Regions from separate parts of the Azospirillum sp. A26 genome, predicted to be linked through region 1. Evidence: predicted binding sites of a transcription regulator. Region 1 holds the regulator's gene; each other region holds the start of a gene.
What was found. Region 1 encodes LexA, which represses DNA repair genes until DNA is damaged. Its sites were predicted from a motif close to ATGTTCTANTTTGGTTC; they were not measured.
Positions count from the first base shown of each region.

Region 2: the regulator LexA is predicted to act here: its motif matches at 5,232-5,248, upstream of ABNQ39_RS35235 (putative DNA modification/repair radical SAM protein).
Region 3: the regulator LexA is predicted to act here: its motif matches at 2,555-2,571, upstream of pheA (chorismate mutase).

Region 1 covers NZ_CP170472.1:760,077-767,074, reverse strand. The annotation lists gene ABNQ39_RS04100 (molybdopterin molybdotransferase MoeA) at 1-1,101, shown strand, start outside; gene lexA (transcriptional repressor LexA) at 1,326-2,051, shown strand; gene ABNQ39_RS04090 (ComEC/Rec2 family competence protein) at 2,126-4,279, opposite strand; gene gltX (glutamate--tRNA ligase) at 4,436-5,842, shown strand; gene gltA (citrate synthase) at 5,943-6,998, shown strand, end outside.
Region 2 covers NZ_CP170477.1:58,375-65,372, reverse strand. The annotation lists gene ABNQ39_RS35260 (hypothetical protein) at 1-61, opposite strand, end outside; gene ypfJ (KPN_02809 family neutral zinc metallopeptidase) at 459-1,367, shown strand; gene ABNQ39_RS35250 (hypothetical protein) at 1,392-2,258, opposite strand; gene ABNQ39_RS35245 (nucleotide sugar dehydrogenase) at 2,469-3,833, shown strand; gene ABNQ39_RS35240 (DUF2076 domain-containing protein) at 4,149-4,832, opposite strand; gene ABNQ39_RS35235 (putative DNA modification/repair radical SAM protein) at 5,276-6,487, shown strand; gene ABNQ39_RS35230 (UdgX family uracil-DNA binding protein) at 6,499-6,998, shown strand, end outside.
Region 3 covers NZ_CP170473.1:2,027,042-2,034,039, forward strand. The annotation lists gene ABNQ39_RS23205 (DUF3072 domain-containing protein) at 211-465, opposite strand; gene metW (methionine biosynthesis protein MetW) at 543-1,151, opposite strand; gene metX (homoserine O-acetyltransferase MetX) at 1,173-2,390, opposite strand; gene pheA (chorismate mutase) at 2,626-3,522, shown strand; gene hisC (histidinol-phosphate transaminase) at 3,673-4,764, shown strand; gene ABNQ39_RS23230 (amidohydrolase family protein) at 4,828-6,120, opposite strand; gene ABNQ39_RS23235 (ABC transporter permease) at 6,120-6,998, opposite strand, start outside.

The DNA.
Region 1 (6,998 bases):
CCGCCCTTCCACGCCGCCGCCATGGATGGCTGGGCCGTGCGTGCCGCCGACATCGCCGCCGCGACCGCCGAGGCCCCCGTCCCGCTGCGGCGCATCGGCGAATCCGCCGCTGGCCATGCCTTCACCGGCAGCGTCGGCCGGGGCGAGGCGGTGCGCATCTTCACCGGCGCGCCCCTGCCCGGCGGCGCCGACGCCGTGGTGATGCAGGAGGATTGCAGCGCCGACGACGCCACAGTGCGGATCGGCCGCGCCGTGGCCGCCGGCCGCTTCGTCCGCGAGGCCGGATTCGACTTCACGGCCGGTCAGAAGCTTCTGCCGAAGGGGCGGCGCCTGACCGCGCGCGACATCGCGCTGGCCGCCGGCGGCAATGTGCCGTGGCTGTCGGTCCACCGCCGGCCGCGCATCGCCGTCCTCGCCACCGGCGACGAGATCGCCCTGCCCGGCGACCCGCTGGGACCGAGCCAGATCGTCAGCACCAATGCGCTCGGCCTCTGCGCCCTGGTGACCGCTCAGGGCGGGCTCGCCCACAATCTGGGCGTCGCCAAGGACACGCCGGAGAGCGTGGCGGCCCTGGCGAAGGGGGCCGCCGGCTGCGACCTGCTGGTCACCACCGGCGGGGCGGCGCATGGCGATTACGATTTCGTCCGCGATGTGCTGGCCGAACGCGGCGTGGCGCTGGAGGTGCAGACGGTGGCGATGCGTCCGGGCAAGGCCTTGATGTTCGGCCGTGCCGGGTCGGTGCCGCTGCTCGGCCTGCCCGGCAACCCGGTGTCCACCGGTGTGACCGCGCTCCTGTTCCTCCGCCCGATCCTGCGCGTGCTGCAAGGCTTGCCGCCGGAGGACAACCGCCTGCCGCTGCGCGCCCGCCTGACCGGCGCGCTGAGAGCCAACGACCGGCGCGAGGAATATCTGCGCGCCACCCTCGCCGCCGGCCCGGACGGTGTCCTGACCGTGACGCCCTTCGCCCGGCAGGACAGCGCCATCACCACCCTGTACGCTCAGGCCGATTGCCTGATCCCCCGCCCGCCCCATGCCGACCCGGAGCCGGCGGGCGCCATGGTGACCGTGCTCCCTTTGACGGATGGGGTGCTCAGCATCTAGACTTGAACACAGAGCTTAGAAACGGCGCCTGGAAACGGTGCTGGGACGAGGACTGGAACAGGTGAACATCACCCGGAAAACTGTTTCACCGCGTTCCAAATGTTCCACACAAGTTCTAAAAGAAGCCGCTGGGGGGCTTGACGCGCGGCAGGAACCAAACTAGAACATGGAGCAACGTTTAGTTTTTGTTCCATCTTCAGTCTGGCCGAAGCCGGGAGGCATCCATGCTCACGCGCAAGCAGCACGAATTGCTGCTGTTCATCCACGAACGGCTTGGCCAGGGCGGTGTCTCGCCGTCGTTCGACGAGATGAAGGACGCCCTGGGCCTGAAGTCCAAGTCGGGCATCCATCGCCTGATCACCGGGCTGGAGGAGCGCGGGTTCATCCGCCGCCTGCCCCACCGGGCCCGTGCGCTGGAGGTTCTGCGCCTTCCCGAGGGTCTCGACGCGTCGCGCAACCGGACCGCGGCTCCCAAGCCGAAGTTCCAGCCCAACGTCATCAAGGGCGATTTCGCCTTCGCCGGCCGCGACACCGCTCCGCCCGCCCCGACCCCGGCCGCGGCCAACGAGACGGTGCAGCTTCCGCTCTATGGCCGGATCGCCGCCGGTACGCCCATCGAGGCCCTGCGCGACAACAGCGCCTTCGTCGACGTTCCCGCCTCGATGCTGACCGGTGGCGACCATTATGCGCTGGAGGTTTCCGGCGACTCGATGATCGAGGCCGGCATCCTCGACCACGACACCATCGTCATCCAGCGCTGCGATGCGGCAGAGAACGGCACCATCGTCGTCGCCCTGGTGGACGAGGGCGAAGTGACACTGAAGCGCCTGCGCCGCAAGGGCAACACCATCGCGCTGGAACCCGCCAACGCCGCCTACGAAACCCGCATCTTCGGCGCCGACCGCGTCCGCGTGCAGGGCAAGCTGGTCGGTCTCGTGCGCAAGTACTGAGCTTTTCGTGCCCGGCCGCCGATCCCCTCCTCCGTCCCCGCGGCGGATGGGATCGGCGAAGTCCAAAGCTCCTCTCACTTTGCTCCGGTCCAGGGCCGGTCTCCCCGCAGCCCACGCACCGTCTCCACCGTCACCCCCTCGGCGGTTACCGTCAGCGCATGCGCGCCTTCATGACGCAGGGTCCAGCGGTCCACCACCAAATCCGCCCGGCAGCGCCGCGCCACCTCCGCCGTCACCACCGCATCGGCCGTCCCGCAATCCTCGTCCAGCGCATCCGGCAGCCGCGGCAAGGCCACCGTCTTTCCCTGCACCCGGTACAGGCAGCCAAGCGCATCGCAGTCCAGCGACCGCCCTCCCCCGCTCCATCCTCCGTCCGCCGGCCAGGGATCGGCCGCCGACCGCTCGCCATCGCGCTCCCGCCAGGTTTCGGTCATCCGCCCGCCGCCTTTGACCGACGCGCTGAGTCGTCCGTCCGGCAGCCTGACAGCCATCACCGTCCCGTCGCCGGCCACCAGCACATCCGGCCGCACCGCCAGCATCGGCGAGGCCATCCCCATCAGGACCGGTAGCATGCCCAGCCAACGCCACCACCGCGTCCACAAGCACAGCCAGATCCCTCCCACCACCAGCAGCGCAAATCCTTCCGCCGGCATCGCCGGCACGGTCAGCGAGGCCCAGGGGAGGCGTCCGAAGAATTCCGCCGTCCAGATTACCGCCCGGTCGCCCCAGTTCATGGCGATCAGCGCCGGCGCCTCCAGTCCGAAGGGCAGCAGCGCGTAGGCGATCAGGCTCCACGGCATGACCCAGAAGGACGTGATGGGAATGGCGATGAGGTTCGACAGCACGCCGTAGAAGGCGATCTGCTGGAAGTGGAAGAGCGAGAAGGGCAAGGTCGCCAGCGTCGCCACCACGCTGGTCAACAGAATCCCGCCGACATAGAACAGCCCGCGCACCAGCCATCCCGCATCGCGCCGCCATTCCGCCAGCCTGACGCTGCCCTTCTCGAAGGCAGCGATCAGCGCCACCACGGCGGCGAAGGACATCTGGAAGCTCGGCCCCAGCATGCCCTCCGGATCCATCGCCATGGTGACCAGCCCGGCAAAGGCGACCAGCCGCATGCTCAACGGATGACGATCCAGCATGATCGCCCCCATCACCATGCCGGTCATCAACACCGACCGCACCGTCGGCAGCGGCGCCCCGACCAGCAGCGTGTAGCCAAGTGCCGACAGGATGCCGAACAGCGCCGCGATCTTCTTGATCGGCCACCGCAGCGCGATATAGGGCACCGCCGCCAGCAATGCCCGCACGACATAGAACAGGATGCCGGCGGCGATGCCGACATGCAGGCCGGAGATCGACAGCAGATGGGCCAGCCCGCTGTTGCGGAAGTCGTCCATCGTCGCTTCCGGGATGCCGAACTCCTCGCCGTTCAGCAGCGCCGTGGTGACGCTCGCCTCCACCGGATCGCCGATGGCAGCCGCCACCCGCTCGGCAATCGCGCCCCGCGCCTTCTCGAAGGCAATGGCGACCGTGCTCCACCCCGTCACCGGCGGCGCCTCGACCAGTTCCGGCGCACCGGTGGCAAAGCCCGTCCCGCCCAGCCCCATGAACCAGGCCCGCCGCTGGAAGTCGAAGGCGCCGGGTTCGGCCGGCGCCTGCGGCGGCAGCAACGTCGCCCGCAGCCGCACCACCGATCCGGGCGCCGGTGCCGGGAAGCGGTCCGACAGCCGGACCCGCAAGGCGGCCGGCGTCCGTTCCGGCGTCAGCTTGCTGACGCTCACGTCCCGCAGGGTGATCCGCGTCGCGCCCGGCCGCCGCTCCACCGCCATCACGCGGCCGGTGACGGTCGCACCGGCGATGCTGCGGCTCAGGACCGGGGCCGCCATGTGGATGGTGTGCGCCTGCGCCACCAGGAACCCCGCCGCCAGCATCAGCAGCGCCATCGCCACACCGGCCATGGCGAACCATCGCCGCAGCGCCAGCACCAGCACCGCGCAGCAGCCGACCGCCGCAGCGCCGACCCACCAGTCAGGCTCCTGCCGCAACCCGAAATAGAACGACACACCCGCCCCGAAGGCGACGGGCAGCCACAGCACCCAGCGCTCGCCCTCCGCCTCCGCGAGCGCCACGAGTCGCCTGCTCATGCGTGACAGCAGGCGCCGCCAGCCTCCGCCAAGTGCCGGCGGACCGTCGGTTTCCTCCTCCGGCCAGCCGGCGGCCGTCACCGGTAACGGATTCCGGGCGCAGCGATGCCACCCGCGAGCTCCTCAACGACCGTCCATGCGCGCATCGCATTGCCTCCAAGCCGGGTGGCTGTGTTAAACCACGGTGTCGAACCACCGGCGCATCATACCAGCGCCGAACCGGAAATTGAGAGACCGATGACCGTCGTCACCCGCTTCGCTCCGTCGCCGACCGGCTTTCTGCACATCGGCGGTGGCCGCACCGCCCTGTTCAACTGGCTGTACGCCCGCAACACCGGCGGCAAGTTCCTGCTGCGGATCGAAGACACCGACCGGCAACGGTCCACCGACGCGGCGGTGGATGCCATCATCGACGGGCTGAAGTGGCTGGGTCTGGATTGGGACGGCGACGCCGTCAGCCAGTTCGAGCGCAAGGACCGCCATGCCGAGGTCGCGCACCAGATGCTGGCCGCCGGCAAGGCCTATCGCTGCTATTGCAGCCCGGAAGAGCTGGAGGAAATGCGCGCCGCCCAGAAGGCCGCCGGCCAGCCGATGCGCTACGACGGCCGCTGGCGTGACCGTCCCGAGTCCGATGCCCCTCCGGGCGTGGCGCCGGTGATCCGCCTGAAGGCGCCGCAGGAAGGCCAGACCGTCCTGAACGATCTCGTCCAGGGCGAGGTGACGGTGCAGAACGCCCAGCTCGACGACCTGATCCTGCTGCGCGCCGACGGCACGCCGACCTATCTGCTGGCGGTGGTGGTGGACGATCACGACATGGGCGTCACCCACGTCATCCGCGGCGACGACCATCTGACCAACACCTTCCGCCAGATCCAGATCTTCAATTCCATGGGCTGGGAGCTGCCGCGCTTCGGCCATATCCCCCTCATCCACGGGCCGGACGGCGCCAAGCTGTCCAAGCGCCACGGCGCGCTGGGCGTCGACGCCTACCGCGACATGGGCTACCTGCCGGAGGCCATCCGCAACTATCTGCTGCGGCTCGGCTGGTCGCATGGCGACGACGAGATCATCTCGACCGAGCAGGCGATCGAGTGGTTCAATCTGGAAAGCATCGGCCGGTCGGCGTCGCGCTTCGACTTCGCCAAGCTGGAGAATCTGAATGCCCATTACATGCGTCTGGCCGACGATTCCCGCCTGCTCGGCCTGATCGCGCCGCGGCTCGAAGCCGATCTCGGCCGCAGCCTGTCCGAGGCGGAACGCGACCTTCTGACGCGGGCGATGAGCGGGCTGAAGCAGCGCGCCCGCACCGTCGTCGATCTGGCCCAGAGCGCGCGCTTCTATGTTGCGCAGCAGCCGCTCAGCTATGATGAAAAAGCAACCGCCCTGCTGGATGAAAAGGGCCGCAACCTGTTGAAGGAACTGGCTACCGCCTTCGTCGCCGAGCCGGAGTTCACCGCCGCCGCGCTCGAATCCCAGGTCCGCGCCTTCGCCGAGGCGCGGGGCGAGAAACTGGGCAAGGTGGCGCAGCCGCTGCGCGCCGCGCTGACCGGTTCGACGGTGTCGCCGCCGATCTTCGAGGTGGCTGAACTGCTGGGTCGGGAAGCGACGCTTTCTCGCATCCGCGATGCAGCGGGTGCAGCATAATGGTCATTTCCGTGCGTTGCCATCGGGCAGCCATGGAACTATGCTGCGCCGACGAAAAAAGGGCACCAAGCCCGACCCTCAACGATAAGGACGTGCCGAGATGACCCAGACTGAGGACGGCAAGGACACCGTTACCCTCATCGACAATAAGACGGGCAAGCAGGTCACGATGCCGATCATGCACGGCAGCGTCGGGCCGAGCGTGATCGACATCCGCAAGCTCTACGCCGAGACCGGCTATTTCACCTACGATCCGGGCTTCACCTCCACGGGCAGCTGCGAATCGGGCATCACCTACATCGACGGCGACGAGGGTGTGCTGCTGCACCGCGGCTACGCCATCGATGAGCTGGCCGAGCATTCGACCTTCCCGGAAGTCTGCTTCCTCCTGCTCAACAACCACCTGCCGACCGCGGCCGAGCGCACGGAGTTCGAGAACATCCTGCGCCGCCACTCGATGGTGCATGAGCAGCTGACCAAGTTCTACAGCGGCTTCCGCCGTGACGCCCACCCGATGGCGATCATGTGCGGCGTCGTCGGCGCCCTGTCGGCCTTCTACCACGACTCGCTGGACATCAACGATCCGACCGCACGCAAGATCGCCGCGCACCGCCTGATCGCCAAGATGCCGACGATCGCGGCGATGGCCTACAAGTACTCGACCGGCCAGCCCTTCATGTATCCGCGCAACGACCTGTCCTACGCGGAGAACTTCCTCTACATGACCTTCGGCACGCCCTGCGAGCCGTTCAAGGTCAACCCGATCCTGTCCAAGGCGATGGACAAGATCTTCATCCTGCACGCCGATCATGAGCAGAACGCCTCGACCTCCACCGTCCGTCTGGCCGGTTCGTCGGGCGCCAACCCGTTCGCCTGCATCGCCGCCGGCATCGCCTCGCTCTGGGGTCCGGCCCATGGCGGTGCGAACGAAGCCGTTCTGAAGATGCTGGAAGAGATCGGGTCGGTGGATCGCATCCCCGAGTTCGTCCGCCGCGCCAAGGACAAGAACGACAACTTCCGCCTGATGGGCTTCGGCCACCGGGTCTACAAGAATTACGACCCCCGCGCCCAGGTCATGCGCCAGACCTGCCACGAGGTTCTCGGCGAACTCGGCATCAAGGACGAGCCGCTGCTGGACATCGCGATGGAGCTGGAG
Region 2 (6,998 bases), on a different replicon from region 1:
CGGGCGGAGCGGCAAAATGGCCGGCGGTGTGCGAAAGGGCGGAAACGATCGGGGTCGTCATGAAAATCCTCCAGGCCGGATGGGCGGACCGATGGATTTCGGTGCCGGCCGGCTCTTGTTTGTGTGGCGTCGTGAACGGGAGCCGCCGCGGCGCAACACCGCTGCGGTAGGCTCCGATACAGCAAAACAGGCCCCGGTATGGGCATGTTCCAAACGGCCGGCGCCCCCACGAAGGCTCTCTCCCGCGGGAACGGGAAAGGTGGGGGCGGCACAGCCCGAGCGGTTCTGCCCAGACGGTCTTCGGCCAGTCTCCAGATGGGGAGCGGGGTGGGATTTTCAAGCCGCTCCGCACCAACTCCCCGTCTTACCGCCGGACCCGCAGGGAACGTGGGAAGCCCTTGATGGTTTCGTCTCCACCGGACCTGACGATCGGGACGGGCGGCCGAAGGAGAATGGCGATGCGGTGGCAGGGCGGACGGGAAAGCGAGAATGTCGAGGACCGCCGCGGACAGGGAGGCCTGGGCGGCGGGGGCGGGCTCGGGGGCGGGGGCTTCCGCATCGGCCCGGGCGGGCTGGGCGTCGGCGGCGTCATCGTGGTGCTGCTGGTCTCGATGGTGCTGGGGGTCGATCCCACGGTGCTGCTGGGCGGCGGCGAGCAGGGAGACCGGACCACGGCAGACCGCACCCAGATCGGCGAAGCCGCTCCGCGCAGCCAGGCCGACGACGAGCTGAAGCGCTTCGTCTCCGTCGTGCTGGCCGACACCGAGGACACCTGGCAGGGCCTGTTCCAGCAGATGGGGCGCCAGTACCAGGACCCGACGCTGGTGCTGTTCACCGGCACGGTGTCGTCGGGCTGCGGCCGGGCCCAAGCGGCGATGGGGCCTTTCTACTGCCCGATGGACCGCAAGCTCTACATCGACCTCGGCTTCTACCGCGAGCTGCGCGACCGCTTCCAGGCGCCGGGCGACTTCGCCCAGGCCTATGTCATCGCCCATGAGGTCGGCCACCATGTGCAGAACCTGCTGGGCATCTCCGACAAGGTGCAGGCGGCCCAGCAGCGGGCGGGCGGTCAGGCCGAGGCCAACGCCCTGTCGGTGCGGCTGGAGTTGCAAGCCGACTGCTTCGCCGGCATCTGGGGCAACCACGCCAACCGCGACCGCAAGATGCTGGAGCCCGGCGACGTCGAGGAGGCGCTGACCGCCGCCAGTGCCATCGGCGACGACCGCCTGCAACGTCAGGCGCGCGGCACCGTCAGCCCCGACAGCTTCACCCATGGCAGCTCCGCCCAGCGCGTCCGCTGGTTCCGCACCGGCATGGAAAGCGGCCGGCTGGAAGCCTGCGACACCTTCGGCACGGACCGGCTGTGAGAGGATGAAGGGCCGGGAAGAGGCTTAACCTCCCGGCCCGCGCATGAGCCGCAGATAGTCGAGCACGCGGGCGGTGCGCCAGTCGGGGTCGGCCCAGCAGGCGGCCTCCCGGGCGCGACGGCAGGCGGCGACCGCCTCCAGCCGGGGCTGGCCGGTCAGCGGGCGCAGGTCGGCGGGGATGGCGGCAAGACAGGTGGCGGCAAGGTCGGCGGGCGGGGCGGGGCCGGTCTCCAGCCAGTGTTCGGCCTGCTCGAACCGGTCGCGGCACATCAGCGCGATCATGTAGTCGCAGGCCGATTGCAGGCCGGGCGCCAGCCGGCCGGGACTGACCGACAGCACCGGCAGCAGCGGGGCCAGCGTCGGCGCCAGATGGTTGGCGTAGAGCGTCGCCCCCCAATACCGCTCCGCCGTCTGCCGGAAATGGTCGAGGTCGCGCACCGGCACCAGACCGGATTCCGCGACGGGCAGGATCTCCACCTTCGGCTTGGTGACCACCACCGTGTCGTTCGACACGTCGACATAGAGCGCCCCGATCTGAAGCGCGTTCTGGAAATACTGCCCGCGCAGGACGCCCCAGACGCTGTGCAGCACGCCGCCCCCCTCGACGAAGGCGCGCAGCGCGCGCTCCACCGGGCCGGCCGGCTGGGCCAGACGCTGCGACAGGCGGGCGAAGAGGTCGCGGGTGATCTCCTCGCAGCGGCCATAGGGATAGGGCTTGCCGCCGGCCGGCGGCAGGCCGGCGAGCGCCCGGTCGCTCTCCTCGCGCAGATCCATGAAATAGCCGAAGAGGGCCGCCGGGTCGCCGCCCAGATGGCGGACGGTCAGCGCCGACTGGCGGTCGTCCACCGGGGCGATCTGTTGCGGAAGAAGAGGCGGGTGCCGGGCTGTCATGGCGGGTTGGATCTGGGCGAGGGGGCAGGGTCCGGGGAAGTTGGCACCCTTCGCGGTCCCGGCGCCAGGGTTTCCGATCCCAGGCCCCCATGGACGGGTGTTGCCGGCGGAAGGGGGGGTTGCGCAAAGCCATCCCGCCCGTCACACATTCGGCGACCGCAGGCAGGACACCTGTCCGGGCGGTCCAGTCCTTTCGAACGGAACGGCACGATGAGCACAGCGGACACCCAGCCCGACATCCAGGCACCCGACATCCAGTCCCTGGAAAGCGCCTATCGCGGCCGCAGCGCGCGGGTGGCGGTGGTCGGGCTCGGCTATGTCGGGCTGCCGCTGGCCCTGGCGCTGGCCGGGGCCGGCTTCACGGTCACCGGCTTCGACATCGACCCGGCCAAGGCGGCGGCGCTGAACGGCGGACGCTCCTATATCCGGCAGATCGCCGATGGGCGCGTCGCAGAGGCGGCGGCGACCGGGCGGTTCCGGGCGACGACCGATGCCGACGCATTCGCCGCCTGCGATGCCGTGATCGTCTGCGTCCCCACCCCGCTGTCGCCGCAGCGCGAGCCGGACCTGAGCTTCGTCGAGGCCTCCACCCGGCTGATCCGCGACCGGCTGCGCCGCGGCCAGCTGGTGGTCCTGGAATCGACCACCTGGCCCGGCACCACCGACGAGGTGATGCGGCCGATCCTGGAGGAGACCGGGCTGGCCAGCGGCCGCGACTTCTTCCTGGCCTATTCGCCCGAGCGCGAGGATCCCGGCAACATCGACTTCACCACCAGCACCATCCCCAAGGTGGTCGGCGGCGACGACGAGGGCGCGCGCCGGCTGGCGGTGGCGCTCTACGAGCAGGTGGTGCCGCAGGTGGTGCCGGTGTCGGGCACGCGGGCGGCGGAGGCGACCAAGCTGACCGAGAACATCTTCCGCTCGGTCAACATCGCCCTGGTGAACGAGCTGAAGATCGTCTTCGAGCCGATGGGCATCGACATCTGGGAGGTGATCGAGGCGGCGAAGACCAAGCCCTTCGGCTTCATGCCCTTCTATCCCGGCCCCGGCCTGGGCGGCCACTGCATCCCGATCGACCCCTTCTACCTGACCTGGAAGGCGCGCGAGTACCAGATCTCCACCCGCTTCATCGAGCTGGCGGGAGAGGTCAACACGATGATGCCGCGCCATGTGGTCGACCGCCTCGCCCTGGCGCTCGACCGGCAGGCCGGGATCGGGCTCAGCCGGTCGCGCATCCTGCTGGTCGGCATGGCCTACAAGAAGAACGTCGACGACAGCCGGGAATCGCCGGGCTTGCGGCTGATGGAGATGCTGCTGGAGCGCGGGGCAGCGGTCGAGTACCACGACCCCTTCATCCCCGTGCTGCCGGTCACCCGCGAGCATGCCGCCCTTGCCGGCCGCCGGTCCGTCGAGTGGACGGCGGAGCGGCTCGCCGGCTTCGACGCGGCGGTGATCGTCACCGACCATGACGGCATCGACTGGCAGGGCCTCGCCGCCCACTGCCCGCTGGTGGTCGATACCCGCAACGCCATGCGCGCCGTCGAGGGCTTCGCCGACCGCATCGTGAAGGCCTGAAGCGCGGGGCGGAGCCGCAGGCAGCTGCAACAGCGTGGAACGTGCCGGGCGACGGCGTTCCATCCAGCGGGTCGGTTGCTGGGTCGGCGGCGAGGCCGGATGGAACGCTGTGGAACAGGCCGGACGGCGGCGTTCCATCGGTCGGGGAAGTCCCCCTGCCATGCCCCCTCCCATGCCTTGGCACAGGCGATCCTGAACAGGGGGAGGGGAAGGCATGGCGTCGGCTCCGCAACGGCGAGACCGACGCCATCATATAGGAATTTTCTCCGAAATGGCGGCGCTCAGTTCAACGGAGCGCCGCCATCAGGGATGGACTCACATCTCCTCTTCGCCGCCGAAATCGCCCCAGCCGCTGTCCTCGACCGTCTGTTCGACATGGTCGGTGGCGGCGGTGGCCGCATCGGTGGCAGCACTGGCAGCCTCGGCCGCCACCGCCTCGCCGCCGGAGAACATGCTGGAGAGCGCGCTGCCGATCAGCATGCCGCCGGCGACGCCGGCCGCCGTCTGCATGGCGCCGGCCATGAAGCCGCCGCCGGCCCGCGGCTGCTGGGCATAGCCGGCGACGCGCGGGTCGCCATAGGCAGGCGTGCCGGATGCTGCCGGCGGACGACCCCAGGGCGAGCCGGCCGGCATGGCGGCCGCAGGGGCGGCTGCGGCCGGGGCAGAGGCCGGATATGAGGGCTGCGGAGCAGGACGGCTGCTGCCGCCGAACAGGCTGCCGAACAGACCGCCGCCGCCGGACTGGGCCGGGGCAGCGGGAGCGGCGGCCGGGCGCTCGCGCAGCTGGCGCTCCAGCTCCTCGTTGCGGCCCTGCGAGGCGGCGAGCGCCTGCTCCATCATCACGATGGCCTGCGCCATCAGGTAGGGGGCGGCCGGCTGGCGGGCGATCCGCTCGCGGATCAGCGCCTCGGCCTCGGGATCGCGCGGGCCGGATTGCGCCTCGGCCTGATGCAGCTTGGCGAACAAGTCGTCGATGATCTGGCGTTCGGTGTGGTCCATGGCGATGCTCGTCTTCATCAAAAGGTTGGGAATGAGGCGGGGGAAGGAGTCAGGGTCTGGGCCCGGCGCCGACGCCCCGCAGGCGCACGAAGCCGACCGCCCGGAGGGCGGCAAGGCCGACCGCCCGGAGCGGCGGCAAAGCCGTACGGCGCGCCGGAGGGTCGGCGCGCGTCGCGGAAAGATCGGGAGCAGGGAAAGCCGGAGGCCGGGGGCGCTGTCTCAGGGGCAAGGGCATCAGTCCCTCCAAGTGCGGTCACGCCCGTCGGCGCAAGAGCAGGTGAAGAGATCCGACATCGCGACCACGTCTAAGTCGCCAGAGGGGCCCGGATCCGGTTGTAGAGCACGTGGCCCCGTTCCGGCCCGCTTTCAAGACACCCCGCTTGCCTTTTCCTTCCGGAAGAACATATTGCGAACATTCTGAAAGGAAGAGGGAAGCCATCGCGGTGGATGACGCGCTGCTCGACAAACTCGAAATCCTGGCGGATGCGGCGAAATACGACGCCTCCTGCGCATCGTCGGGGGCGAAGCGGCGGACGGGCGGGCCGGACGGCATCGGTTCTACCACCGGGGCCGGCATCTGCCACGCCTATACGCCGGACGGGCGCTGCGTCTCGCTGCTCAAGATCCTGCTGACCAACTATTGCCTGTTCGACTGCGCCTACTGCATCAACCGCCGTTCCTCCAACGTGCGGCGCGCGCGGTTCAGCGTCGACGAGGTGGTGCAGCTGACGCTGGGCTTCTACAAGCGCAACTGCATCGAGGGGCTGTTCCTGTCCTCCGGCATCATCCGCTCGCCCGACCATACGATGGAGCAGCTGATGCTGGTGGCGCGCACACTGCGGCGCGACCATGGCTTCGCCGGCTACATCCACCTGAAGACCATCCCGGAGGCCAGCCCCTGGCTGATCGAGCAGGCCGGGCTGTGGGCCGACCGGCTGTCGATCAACCTCGAACTGGCCTCCGACCGCAGCCTGAAGGAGTTCGCGCCGGAGAAGGACGGCAGCTCGATCAAGGCGGTGATGGGGCAGGTCGGCGAACGCATCCTGGAGGCCAAGGAGGAAAAGCGCCGCTTCTCCCCCGCCGGCCAGAGCACCCAGATGATCGTCGGCGCCGACGCCTCCACCGACCTGTCGGTGCTGGAGACCAGCGACACGCTCTATCGCCGCTATGGGCTGCGCCGGGTCTATTATTCCGCCTTCAGCCCGATCCCGGAGGCGAGTTCCGCCCTGCCGGCCAAGCCGCCGCCGCTCCAGCGCGAGAACCGGCTGTACCAGGCCGACTGGCTGCTGCGCTATTACGGCTTCACGGTGGACGAGATCGCCGCCGGGGGCGAGGGCGGGATGCTGGATCTGGGCATCGACCCCAAGCTGGCCTGGGCCCTGAAGAACCGCGAGCGCTTCCCGGTGGACGTCAACAGCGCCGACCGCGAGATGCTGCTGCGCGTGCCGGGGCTGGGGGCGCGGGCAGTCGACAAGATCGTCGAGGCCCGCCGCCACACCACCCTGCGGCTGGAGGATGTGGCGCGGCTGTCGTCAGGGCTGAAGCGGGCGCGCGCCTTCCTGATCGCCGCCGACCACCATCCGGGCGGGCTGACCGACCGCGCCGATCTGCGGCAGAGGCTGGTGGCGCCGCCCAAGCAGCTCAGCCTGTTCTGAGGGGCTCGGTCATGCGGCATGTGGAGCTGAGGGACGGCGCCGACCTGGACGGCTTCCGCCGCGCGCTGCGCGGGCTGGTCGCGCTCGGCGCCGATCCGGACGGGGTGGTATGGAGCGGCGGGGCAATGCCGTCGCTGTTCGGCGATGCGGAGCCCTTGCCGGTGGATGCGCCGCCGATTCCGCTGCCCCGCCCGGTGGGGGCGTTGATCGAAAGCGTGGTCTGTCACCGCGATCCGGAGCGCTACGCCCTGCTGCACCGGCTGGTCTATCGGGTGGTGCAGGGGGAGCGCGACATCCTCGACCACCATGCCGATCCGCTGGTCCACCGGCTGGCGCTGCTGGACAAGGCGGTGCGGCGCGACCTGCACAAGATGCACGCCTTCCTGCGCTTCCATGATGTGCGAGATCCGGATGGGAGCGAGCGCTACGTCGCATGGTTCGAGCCCGACAATTTCATCGTCGAGGCGACCGCCCCCTTTTTCGTCGAGCGCTTCGAGAGCTTGGTCTGGAC
Region 3 (6,998 bases), on a different replicon from region 1:
CGTTCGGATTCAGGTATCGCCTTGGTTAACAGCGCAGAGTGCCTTTGGGTTGCCGACATGAATCCGCGCCTGTCTCCCTCTCCCCCCCGGGGAGAGGGTCGGGGTGAGGGGGATGCACATGCCGGACTTGTTGGAGAATCCTCGCCGCGCGCCCCCCTCACCCTAACCCTCTCCCCGGGGGGGAGAGGGGATATTGCGTTGCTTCCCCCCTCACTTCCCGCGGCCGGTCTTGTCCTGAAGCGCGTCGATGCGCTTGGACGCGTCCGCCTTGGTCAGGCCGTCATCGAAGGCTTCACCGGCCTCTTCGCTCAGCGTCTTCAGGTACGAGGCCTGGGCCCCGGTCATCGGCTCGTCGCCGGTGGTCCAGTCGTCGGGGTTCTTGTCGCGGTTGGAATGGTCCTCGCCGGTCTTCGGATTCTCGTGGCCGGCATGGTCATGGGTATCGGCGGTGTGCTTGGTCGTCATGATGCGTGCCTCTCGAAGGGGAACGCATCATGAACACATCTGGAGGCGGAAAGTTCCCGTCCCCCGTCCCGAAAACCTCAGCCATTCCGTCGCAGCAGGAAAACGCCCTGTTCGCCCAGTAGGTTGGCGAAGCCGGAATGGGCGTGGCTGGTCACCCGGCCGGCGCGGTTGATGATCCGCGTCTGCTCGATGGTGATGCCCATCTCTTCCGTCAGCACGACGAAGTCGCGCAGCGTGCAGAAATGGATGTTGGGGGTTTCCCACCACTGGTAGCCCAGCTTTTCCGTCACCGGCATGCGGCCGGTCAGCATCAGCTGCATGCGGACGCGCCAATAGCCGAAATTCGGCACCGACACGATGGCGCGCCGGCCGATGCGGCACAGCATCTCCAGCACGTCGCGCGGCTGCTTCATCGCCTGAAGCGTCTGGCCCAGGATGACGTAATCGAAGGCTTCCGCCGGATAGTCCTTCAGGTCGGTCTCGGCATCGCCCTGGATCACCGACAGGCCGTGCGCCACGCACTGGCGCACGCCGTCCATGCTGAGTTCGATGCCGCGCCCGTCGACATTCTTGGTGTGGGACAGATGATCCAGCAGGGCGCCGTCGCCGCAGCCGACGTCCAGCACGCGGCTGTTCGGCTCCACCATCTCGGCGATCAGCTTCAGGTCGTCGCGAATGTCCACCATGGTCGGTCGTCCAGTCCCAAATCAGCGCGCGCGGCGGCGGACGGACAGGCCGCGATGCTCGGCGCAGCCCTCCAGGAAGCCGTGGATGACCTGATGGAACTCCGGCTCGTCCAGCAGGAAGGCGTCATGGCCCTTGTCGGTCTCGATCTCGACGAAGCTGACATTCCCGGCGACGGCGTTCAGCGCATGCACGATGGCCCGCGATTCCGAGGTCGGGAACAGCCAGTCGCTGGAGAAGCTGGCAAGGCAGAAGCGCACCGGCGTGGTCTTGCCCCCCGGCCGGAAGGCGTTGGCCAGCGTGCCCCCGGCATCGGCGGCGAGGTCGAAGTAATCCATCGCGCGGGTGATGTAGAGGTAGGAGTTGGCGTCGAACCGCTCGACGAAGGCCGCCCCCTGGTAGCGCAGATAGCTTTCCACCTGGAAATCGGCGTCGAAGCCGTAGGTGATCGCCTTGCGGTCCTGCAGATTGCGGCCGAACTTGCGGTGCAGGGCCGTTTCGGACAGGTAGGTGATGTGCGCCGCCATGCGGGCGACGGCCAGACCGGCCTCCGGCTTGGTGCCTTCCAGCAGATAGTTGCCGCCGCGCCATTCCGGGTCGGCCATGATCGCCTGGCGCCCGACCTCGTGGAAGGCGATGTTCTGCGCCGAATGGCGGGCGGCGGTGGCGATGGGCACCGCGGCGAACACCGATTCGGGATAGGCGACCGCCCATTGCAGCACCTGCATGCCGCCCATCGAGCCGCCGATGACGCAGAACAGCTTTTCAATGCCGAGATGTTCGACCAGCAGCTTCTGCGCCCGCACCATGTCGCCGATGGTCACCACCGGGAAAGACAGGCCATAGGGCTGGCCGGTGGCGGGATCGAGATCCTTCGGCCCGGTGCTGCCCAGGCAGCCGCCCAGCACGTTGGAGCAGATGACGAAATAGCGGTCGGTGTCCACCGGCTTGCCGGGGCCGACCAGCATCTCCCACCAGCCGGGCTTGCCGGTGACCGGATGCCTCTCCACCACGAAATGGTCGCCGGTCAGGGCGTGGCAGATGAAGATCGCGTTGGACTTGTCGGCATTCAGCGTGCCGTAGGTCTGGTAGGCGATCTGGAAGCCGCCGATCTCCACCCCGCTGTCCAGCCGCATCGGCCGGTCGCCCGCCAGACGCACGCGCTTGCCCGGCATGGTGGAGCTGTCGGCGACCGTGGCGGGGACCAGGGGAGGCTGCTGCGCGGTGGGAGGCGCGGACATGTCGTTTCTTGCCTTGGACGCTGTTCTGGGCAAACGGTTTTGGGCGAGCGGTTTGGCCTTCGGGCGTTCCGCTGCCGGAAGCCTTGCGGCGCCTTGGCGGAGACCGCCGGCGAGCTGTGGCGGAACGGGAGCGTATAGCTACGAAGCCGGCCTTCGGAGTGTCAATGTTTTCTTTGATTTCAGGGCGCATGCGGACTACTACTAACCGGCTCTGCATTCGATGGTTTTTTGACCCATGGCTTCCGCCCGGACCCCGCTCGACGATTTGCGCCGCGAAATCGACCAGATCGACGACGCGATCCATGACCTGCTGATGCGCCGCGCCGCCGTGGTGGAACGCATCGGGGCGGCCAAGGGCAATGGCGCGGCCGAAGCCGGCGCCCAGCCCGTCTTCCTCCGCCCGGCGCGGGAGGCGACGATCCTGCGCCGCCTGATGGCCCGCCATGCCGGCACCTTCCCCGCCCAGGTCGTCGTCCGCATCTGGCGCGAGATGATCACCGCCTTCACCCGCATGCAGGGTCCCTTCGCCGTCGCCGTCTATGCGCCGGAGGACCGCCGCGGCTTCTGGGATGTCGCCCGCGACCATTTCGGCGGCTTCGTGCCGATGACCGCCGTCAACACTCCCGCCGCAGCGCTCCGCGCCGTGTCGGAGGGGACGGCGACCGTCGCCGTGGTCCCCTATCCGGCCGAGGACGATTCGGATCCCTGGTGGCGCTTCCTGGTGTCGGCCGACGCCGGCCGGCCGCAGGTGGTGGCGCGTCTGCCCTTCGGCGGGCGCGGCAATGCCCGCGGCGAGAACCGCGACGCGCTCGCCATCGCCGCCGTCCCGCACGAGCCGACCGGCGACGACCGCACCCTGCTGAGCATCGAGATCGGCGGCGACCTCAGCCGCGGCCGGCTGAAGGATTCGCTGGAGGCCTGCGGCCTGCCGCCGGTCGGCTTCTGCACCTGGCATCCGGCCGGCCACGCCACCGGGATGAGCGGCGGCGGCCCGTCGGTCCATCTGGTCGAGATCGCCGACTTCGTCGGCCAGGGCGACCCGCGCCTCGCCAAGCTGCTGGAACGCTCGGGCGACATCCCGGTGCGGGTCAACGTCGTCGGCGGCTATGCCGTGCCACTCGCTCTGGGCTGATGTGCGCGAATGAGGCGAGCCGCCGGGGCAGCTCCTGCCTTATCCTGCCGGCCCTCGTGGAACGTTGGAACAGTGCCGTCGGCAGTGTTTCATCCTGTTCCACCCCATCCATGAACCGCCCATCCACCATCGTCGGAAGGTAAGCAGACCATGACCCAGCCGAACGGCCCGCAGCCGCGTCCGGGGATTCTCGACATCGCCGCCTATGTCGGCGGCGAGCATCAGGGTCATATCCGCCTCGCCTCCAACGAAGGGGCGCTGGGGCCGAGCCCGAAGGCGATGGAGGCCTATGCGGCGGCGGCCGGGACCCTGCACCGCTATCCGGACGGCGGCTCGGCGGCGCTGCGCGGCGCCATCGCCAAGCGCTTCAACCTGGATGCCGACCGCATCGTCTGCGGCGCCGGGTCGGACGAGATCATCAGCCTGCTGATCCGCTCCTATGCCGGGCCGGGCGACGAGGTGCTGTATTCGCAGTACGGCTTCCTGATGTACCCGATCGGCGCCAAGTCGGTCGGCGCCACCCCGGTGACGGCGCCGGAGGACGGGCTGACCGCCAGCGTCGACAACCTGCTGGCCCGCGTCACCCCGCGCACCCGCCTGGTCTTCCTCGCCAACCCCAACAACCCGACCGGCACCTATCTGCCGGCGTCGGAGGTGGCGCGGCTGCATGCCGGCCTGCCGCCGGACGTCATCCTGGTCATCGACGCGGCCTATGCCGAATACATGAACAAGGACGACTACACCGCCGGCGAGGAGCTGGTGGAGCGGTTCCCCAACGTGGTGATGACCCGCACCTTCTCGAAGATCTTCGCGCTGGGCTCGCTCCGCATCGGCTGGTGCTACGGTCCGGCCGGGATCGTCGACGTGCTGAACCGGGTGCGCGGTCCCTTCAACGTGTCGAACGCCGCCCATGTCGCCGGCGTCGCCGCGGTTGAGGATACCGAGTTCCTCGACCGTTCCCGCCGCCACAACGAGCAGTGGCGCGAGTGGTTCTCCGCCACCGTGCAGGAACTCGGCCTGACGGTGCATCCGAGCGTGACCAACTTCGTGCTGGTCGATTTCAAGGGCCAGCCCGCCGGCAAGGACGACGCCGAGGCCGCCCGCCAGTTCCTGAAGGCCCGCGGCATCCTGGTCCGCCAGATGCCGTCCTACGGCCTGCCGAGCTGCCTGCGCGTCACCATCGGCACCGAGCAGGAAATGCACGCGGTGGCCGACGCGCTGCGGGACTTCCTGAAGGCGTAACGGCTTCCCGACACAGAAAAGCCCGCTGGAACGGCCGTTCCGGCGGGCTTTTTCATGTTCGCCTCACCCCCGCTTCAGCAGGAAATCGACCGTTTCCGGCCGGCCCGGCAGGTCGAGCCTGGCCTGTACCGGCTCGCAGCGGCTGACGATCCGGCCGCGGCGCAGGACGAACAGGCGGGCGGCGCGGGTGCGGATCGCCTCCACCGGGTTGCCGGCCTGGAGCACCACCAGATCGGCGTTGCAGCCGGGCTCCAGCCCGTAGCCGTCCAGATGCAGCAGCTTGGCCGGGTTGACAGTCACCGCGTCGAAGGCGGCCTTGATGCCGTCCTGCCCGGTCATCTGGCCGACATGCAGGCCCATATGCGCCACCTCCAGCATGTCGCCGGAGCCCAGCGGATACCAGGGGTCCATCACGCAGTCATGGCCGAAGGCGACGGTCAGCCCGGCGGCCATCAGCTCCGGCACGCGGGTCATGCCGCGGCGCTTGGGATAAGTGTCGTGGCGGCCCTGGAGGACGATGTTGATCAGCGGGTTGGCGATCACCCCCAGCCGCGCCTCCGCCATCAGCGGAATCAGCTTGGAGACATAGTAATTGTCCATCGAATGCATGGAGGTCAGGTGCGATCCCGTCACCCGGCCGTGCAGCCCAAGCCGTTGCGTCTCGTAGGCAAGCGTCTCGACATGACGGGACAGCGGGTCGTCGCTCTCGTCGCAATGCATGTCGACCAGCAGCCCGCGCTCCGCTGCGATCTCGCAGAGCAGCCGGACCGAAGCGGCGCCATCGGCCATGGTCCGCTCGAAATGCGGGATGCCGCCGACCACGTCGACGCCCATGTCGAGCGCCCGGACCAGCAGCTCCTTCGCACCCGGCGCACGGAGAACACCGTCCTGAGGGAAGGCGACCAGCTGCAGGTCGAGATAGGGGGCGACACGCTTCTTGACGTCCAGCAGAGCTTCGGTCGCCAGCAGGCGCGGATCGCAGATGTCGACATGGCTGCGGATCGCCAGCAGCCCGCGCCCGACCGCCCAGTCGCAATAAGCGAGCGCCCGCTCGACGATGGCGTCCTGGGTCAGCTGCGGCTTCAGCTCGCCCCACAGCGCGATGCCTTCCAGCAGGGTGCCGCTCTGGTTCACGCGCGGCAGTCCGTAGCTGAGCGTGCTGTCCATATGGAAATGGGCATCGACGAAGGGCGGGCTGACCAGCCGGCCGGTGGCGTCGATCTCGGCGCCCGCCTCGCCGGCAAGATTGGCCTCGACCGCGGCGATGCGGCCGTCGCGGATGCCGATGTCGATGCCGCCATCGGTGCTGCCACGGCCATCCGGCAGGGTGGCGCGGCGCAGGATCAGGTCGAACATCAGCGTTCTCCTTTGCGGTACGGGATCATCAGGGCGCGCGGATAGGAGGCCCGGCGGGCCACCAGCACCAGCGCCAGGATGCTCAACAGATAGGGCATCATCAGGAACAGCTGGTAAGGCAGAACGCCGCCGCTCGCCTGCTGCAACCGCAGTTGCAGCGCGTCGAACACCGCGAACAGCAGGGCGCCGAGCAGGGCCTTGCCCGGCCGCCAGGAGGCGAAGACCACCAGCGCGATGCAGATCCAGCCGCGCCCGTTGACCATGTTGAAGAAGAAGGCGTTGAAGGCCGACAGGGTGAGGAAAGCCCCGGCCAGCGCCATTAGCGCGCTGCCCGCCACCACGGCGCCGATGCGGATGGCGGTGACGTTCAGCCCCTGCGCCTCGGCGGCGGCCGGATTCTCGCCGACCATCCGCACCGCCAGCCCGACCGGGGTGCGGTAGAGGACATAGGCGACCACCGCGACCAGCAGGAAGGCGAGGTAGGTCAGCGGTGTCTGGGCCAGGGCGCCGGGCAGGGCCAGCGGCTGGAACGGTTCGACGGTCGGCGGGGTGCTGGCCTGCGGCAGGACGAGGCGGTAGACGAAATAGGACAGGCTGGTGCCCAGCAGGGTCACGCCGATGCCCGTCACATGCTGCGACAGGCCGAGCGGCACGGTCAGCGCCGCATGCAGCAGGCCAAGCAGCGCGCCGCAGGATGCTGCGGCCAGCACGCCGGTCCACAGGTCGGCGCCCTGATAAACCGCCATCCAGCCGGCCATGGCGCCTAGCGTCATGATGCCTTCGATGCCGAGATTCAGTACGCCGGCCCGTTCGCATACCAGCTCGCCCAGCGTGCCCAGCACATAGGGGGTGGCGATGCGCAGCACCGCGGTCCAGAA